Regions from separate parts of the Psychrobacillus sp. INOP01 genome, predicted to be linked through region 2. Evidence: riboswitches for the same ligand, from Rfam matches in the RefSeq annotation. Region 2 holds a riboswitch; the other holds the start of a gene.
What was found. A riboswitch is a leader RNA that binds a small molecule or an ion and turns the genes downstream of it on or off. The one in region 2 is predicted to bind cobalamin.
Positions count from the first base shown of each region.

Region 1: another riboswitch for cobalamin. It lies ahead of KD050_RS12060 (ribonucleoside-diphosphate reductase subunit alpha); the one in region 2 lies ahead of KD050_RS14285 (ABC transporter substrate-binding protein).

Region 1 is NZ_CP073315.1:2,374,022-2,377,225, forward strand. It holds gene KD050_RS12055 (DUF4362 domain-containing protein) at 795-1,244, shown strand; cobalamin riboswitch at 1,351-1,528, shown strand; gene KD050_RS12060 (ribonucleoside-diphosphate reductase subunit alpha) at 1,782-3,204, shown strand, end outside.
Region 2 is NZ_CP073315.1:2,847,203-2,850,406, reverse strand. It holds gene KD050_RS14290 (FecCD family ABC transporter permease) at 1-862, opposite strand, end outside; gene KD050_RS14285 (ABC transporter substrate-binding protein) at 867-1,835, opposite strand; cobalamin riboswitch at 1,965-2,105, opposite strand; gene KD050_RS14280 (hypothetical protein) at 2,171-2,392, opposite strand; gene argS (arginine--tRNA ligase) at 2,495-3,204, opposite strand, start outside.

The sequences.
Region 1 (3,204 bases), 470 kb from region 2:
TAAAAATGTAGCGTGAACACTAGTTTCATGTGACTTTCGAGAATGAATACTCCTGCTGATTTCCGTTACAGGTGGACGCTTTCCGCGGGGGAGCGATGAACCATCACCTTCGCTTGCGCGTCGATGTAATGGTTCATCTGTCTCCCTCACCCCGCTGGAGTAATCACCTTGCACTACAATCAATATAGAGTGTAGTACTTCATTGGAAGATTTAGCATAACATATTGCTTAGATGATAAGATTACCCAAAGTTAATGTAGGAATAAAATCATCCTTATCTTTACTTATTTCCAAATGATACATGAATATTTAAGTGATATTGTATTCAATTATCCGTTTCTTCAAGTGAATTTTGTTGATTGGAGCGCAGGGCGGCGACTCCAGTGGGAACAGCGCGAGCTGAAGACCCTGGACGGAGCGTAGCGAAAATCTTTTTTGCGACGAGCCTTGCGCAGGAGCAAAGGAAGCGGCTGAAGCCGTGCCCACGGAAAGCGTCCGCCCGAAGCGGAAATCAACGGCATCGGCATATCTAGTTTTTTTTTTTCTTAGAGGACCGGGAGTCTTTTTGCCCGGTTTTTCTTATATTTGAATATGTAGGTGTTGTTTTGGAATATAAAATGTTGAATTGTCCGCTGTTCGCCAACATGTTACTATAAGGTCACTGTCTCCAAGCTCATTTAGTAAATGTGTTATTAATAGAGTGTAAAACACTATTATCTCGCTTTGGGCTAGGATAATAAATATGTAACACCCCTTGAAGAGGAACGTCTAATTACAAAAAGGGGAATACATCTATGAAAAAGGTAATTTCACTCTGTATTTTATTTATTGCTCTTATATTTGCAGGGTGTCAAAATGAAGAAAACTCAGCTAATACAATTGGGGAACAAAATAATGTTCCCGACTACACACCTTCATCTGAGGATGTTGTAGATATGCATGGAGAAATTGAAAATAAAGAGAGATTCGAAGAGTTTCTAAATAATGTTGAAAAAAACCAAAAGGATAGTATTAGAGTAGTTAGTTATACCACAGAAGGTGATCCAATGCTGAAGGATCTTGAATATGATGGTGGAGTTATAAAATATACAACAGACACAAGAAGAGATAAATTTGGAGTAGGAAGCATAAGTAATACATCTTGTACTTCAGTTGAGGTCGTTGAAACCACAGAAAGAACTGATTACCTTCTGGAAGGCTGCGATAATAAAGTAGATAATATTATTTTAGTCACTTGGAAATAGCAGGGGACGGGTTTTTCTTGAGGTTTTCATATTTAGAATTATATTATCTATTGCTCACTTAAACACAATATGTTAGATTATATAAATGAACTAAACACAATATATAGTATGTTAACGATAAAAAGGTACCTTTATGGTTTAAAAGGGAATTCGGTAAAAGCCGAAGCTGTCCCCGCAACTGTAAGTGTGGACGACTGTTGAATAGCCACTGCGAGCAATCGTGGGAAGGCCAGCAGAAGAGTGAAACACGAGCCAGTAGACCTGCCTCTTCATCGGTAAGCAACACTTTCTTCGGGGGTTGAGAGGTGGGAGCGAAGGCCTCTATCTCTAATGATCGATATGTCTTGTTGTATCCTACACTTTTAATTTTGAGCGATGGCTCAGCCGAAGATGGCTGTGACATCGCTTTTTGTATTGTAGTTTAAATGTGTGTACCACATAAAGAGCGGTAAGTACCACATAAAACAATCCAAGCACCACATAACCGAGGACAAGCGCCACATAACTGTACTCGATAAAAATATAGGAGGAATTCAAATGATAATCAGCTCAAACACAACTAAACAAGAAGTACTACATAATCTAACAAAAGAATTTGGGGAAGAAAAAATTGCTCCTCTTATAAAAACACATGAAAGATGGATGCAAAAGCACCCAGAAGGTACAATAGCCGCTTGGTCTAAGTCAATGTCATTAGAAGCCTTAAGCTTTCTAGATGAACAAGAAACGTACTGGACCTTTGTAGCTGCACGAGTCCATCTAGCCGAGGTTTACGAGCAAGTAGCTGAGAGAAGAAACACAACTGCGGATGCAGTGTACACAAAATTTGCAAAAAATGTACAGCACTTAAGTGAAAAAGGTATTTACGATAAACGTCTTAAACAAGTATATTCCCTACAGGAACTAGAGCAATTAGCTGAGATCCTTGTACCAGAGAGAGACTACTTGTTTACATATATTGGACTGAAAACGCTATTGGATCGCTATGTAGCGAAGGACTTTGATAAGTCTATTGTGGAACTGCCACAGGAACGATGGCTGGTTATTGCGATGACGCTTATGAAGGATGAGCAAGAAAATCGAATAGAGAAAATAAAAGAAGCATACTGGGCAATGAGCAACCTATATATGACAGTAGCAACACCAACACTTTCTAATGCAGGTAAGCCACATGGGCAACTTTCTAGCTGTTTTATAGACACGGTAGATGATAGTCTTCAAGGAATATACGATAGCAATACCGACGTAGCAACTCTTTCAAAATTTGGTGGTGGTATCGGTGTTTATATGGGTAAAGTGCGTAGCCGTGGGTCTTCTATTAGAGGCTTTGTAGGAGCCTCTAGTGGTGTACTCCCTTGGATAAAACAGCTTAATAATACGGCAGTAAGTGTGGATCAGCTTGGGCAACGTCAAGGAGCGGTAGCTGTTTACCTAGATGTGTGGCATAAAGATATCTTTACATTTTTAGATCTACGTTTAAATAATGGGGATGATCGTCTCCGTGCGCACGACATTTTTACTGGTGTGTGCTTGCCAGATTTATTTATGGAGAAAGTAGATGCTAGAGAGGAATGGCATTTATTTGACCCGCATGAAGTTCGCCAGCTAAAAGGCTATTCGTTAGAAGATTTCTATGATGAAAAACGTGGAGATGGTTCGTTCCGCCAAAAATATGAGGAATGCGTCAGTGATCATCGTTTGTCTCGAGAAACAGTTCCTGCTATCGACTTGATGAAGCGAATTATGCGGTCTCAGCTAGAGACTGGTGTGCCATTTATGTTTTACCGCGATGAGGTCAATCGTAGCAACCCGAACAAACATGCTGGGATGATTTATAGTAGTAATCTTTGTACAGAAATTTTCCAAAACCAAAGTGCAACAACATTCGAGTCGATTCAAATTGAGGATGATATCATTGTCACTCGTCGTAAGCCAGGGGACTTTGTCGTATGTAATTTAT
Region 2 (3,204 bases):
CACAAATGATTAATAAAGCTGCACCATTTATAAAGCTTAGCGGCAACACATGTCGGTTATCTGAGCCAAATAGCAGCCTCGTCATATGTGGAACGACTAGTCCTACAAATCCAATCGTTCCAGATACAGCGACCGCCGTTCCCGTCAGCATGGAACCGCCGATTAAAATCATCATTTTCCGTTGTTTCACATTGACCCCTAAATGCTTTGCTCGCTCTTCTCCAAATAGCATCGCATTTAACTCTCTTCTATTTAACCACAATAAAAAGGTACCAATAATTACAAACGGTAAAGCCATTTGCACGAAGCTCCAGCCCCTCATCGATACACTTCCGAGTAGCCATCCAATGATTTGTCTCAATTCTTCCCCTGTCAGTGCTATCATCAACGAAATTACAGAACCTAAAAAAGAACTAAAAATAATACCAGTCAAAATTATTGTTTCCATTTTCATCGCACGGTCGACTAGCTTTGCAAAAGTAATAACGAGTAACATTGTAACTAGAGCACCAATCATACTGAAAACTGGTAACGTGAATATCCCTAAAAATGGCACCGAAATACCGAAAAAGAGCGTAGCCACGGCACCTACTGAGGCACCGGACGACACTCCTAACGTATAAGGATCGGCAAGCGGATTTTTTAATAACCCTTGAAATGCAGCACCTGCAATGGCTAGTGATGCACCAACTAGCCCTGCAAGCACAACACGTGGCATGCGAATTTTCCAAACGATATTGGTCGCGATTGCATCTGCTCCCGTATCCCATAATGTGCTGATCGGTACCTTTACGGATCCGACCGATACACCAAGCCAAATTGCTACTAATAGTGCAACTATGGACAAGATGTAGCCGATCAAGGCTTTACTCACTAAAAGCCTCTGGATAAATTGCTTTTGCTACTTCTTCTAACCCCTCTGCAAGACGCGGACCTGTACGACTTGTTAGGTTTTCATCTACTTGTATAACTTCATTGTTTTTCACAGCCGTAATAGAATCAAAACCATCACGAGCTTTCACACTATCCACAATTCCTTCGACATAGCTATACATCACTATAATTACGTCCGGATTACGGTTAACAATTTCTTCTGGCTCCATTATAAACCAGCCTTCTTGATCGGCAGCAATATTTTCAGCATTCACCATATCTAAAATTTCTTGCATGAATGTCCCTTTACCAGGTGTATAAATTTCTGGAACATCTGAAGTTTCTACGAATACTGTTTTCTTTGTTTCAACTTTTGCCACTTTCTCTTTTACTTCTTCTACTTTTGCTTTCATGTCTTCTACAATTTTTTGTGCTTCTTCAAATTTGCCAGTAGCACGACCAACTTGCTCAATTGTTGTATATGTTTCATTGAAGTCCGTTGCATTTTTCACTACGAAAACTTTCACGCCTGCATCGCGAATTTGTTGTAATCCAGCTTCACCCATACCTAGGGCAGACTCATGCGCAAATACGATATCCGGGTTCATTGATACGATTTTCTCTACATTGAATTCCATACCACCGATTTTCTCTTTTTCAAGTGCTTCTTCTGGATAATTATCGTAATCATTAACACCAACGATTTCATCATTTAAACCAAGTGCAAATAAGATTTCCGTATTACTTGGTTGCATAGAAACGATCGTTTTTGGCGCTTCTTCCAATGTAATTTCATTACCAACTGCATCGGTCATTGTTAATGGGAAAGTTGTTTCATCTACAACTACTTCCTCTTGTGCGTTGCCGTTATCTGCGATAGGTATTTCTTCTTTTTGTCCGCATCCTACTAGCAATAATACTGCAAGCGCGGATGTCATCCATAATTGCCATAATTTCTTCATGTGCTTTTCCCCCATTATTCTCAAAAATAAAAAAACTCTCGTCCAATGAACAAGAGATAGAATAGGTATAAATCTGCGAGGTTACCAATTGCCAAGCCGACTTACACGAAACCTATCCTCGTAGGTATTAATGTGTAGACTCATAAAGGCAGGTTTTCTGACTCATGATAGAACCCTATCATATACAGTGGCGGGACCGTGCTGGATTTGAACCAGCTTCCCTTTTAACTTGCTAGTTTATTAGCAAGCACCTTTATGTTAAAAATTATTATTGATGCATCGATTTCATTATACATGAAATCATTCACCTGTCGACTAGCAAATTTTCTGAAAGATTATTCTAATATTGTCATTAATAATTTTCGTTTCCTATTAAAACGATAATACAAATATTGCGCGATTAGATTGACTATAAACACAATCGGATATGCAAGCCGTATACCTTTGATACCCATATCTGTAAAATGAGACAACATATACGCTACTGGAACTTGAACAAGAATAATACTAGAAATTATGAATAGTGTAGCCCATAATACCGAACCTGTTGCTCTCATTATCGCTAATAATGCCTTTTGATGAACATCTACCGTGAGTTATACATCTCCAAACGACAAAAAAACACTTCGACCGAAGTCGAAGCGTTAAAAGAAGTATTTTTACATTTGTTCTGGAGCAGAGACACCAAGCAGGCGTAATGCATTTGCGATTGTTTGGCGTGCTGCTGTTACAAGCGCCAGACGTGCTTCTGTTTGTGGAAGATTATCGGCATTTAATACCTTGTCTGCGTTATAGAAGCTATGGAATGTCGTAGCTAATTCTTGGATGTAAATTGCAATACGGTGAGGTGCACGAAGTTTTGCAGCATCTGCAACTATTTGTGGGAAGTCACCAATTTTTTTCAGTAAATCTAATTCTTTTTCACTTTGCAATAATTCAAGTGAATCCGTCGATACTTTCATTCCTTGTGTTTCTGCTGATCGTAAAATCGAACAAATACGTGCATGTGCATATTGTGCATAGAACACTGGGTTTTCATTTGATTGAGAAACAGCTAAATCTAGATCGAAGTCCATATGTGAGTCACCTGAACGCATACCGAAGAAATAGCGTACTGCATCTAGCCCTACTTCTTCCACAAGCTCACGCATTGTTACAGCTTTCCCTGTACGTTTACTCATTTTCATTTTTTCGCCGTCTTTATATAATTGAACCATTTGAATAATTGATACTTCTAGCTTTTCACGTTCGTATCCAAGTGCTTCAATCGCCGCTTTCATGCGCGGGATGTAGCCATGGTGGTCTGCTCCCCAAATATTTATCAGTTGGTCGAATCCACGAACGAGTTTATCTTCATGGTATGCGATAT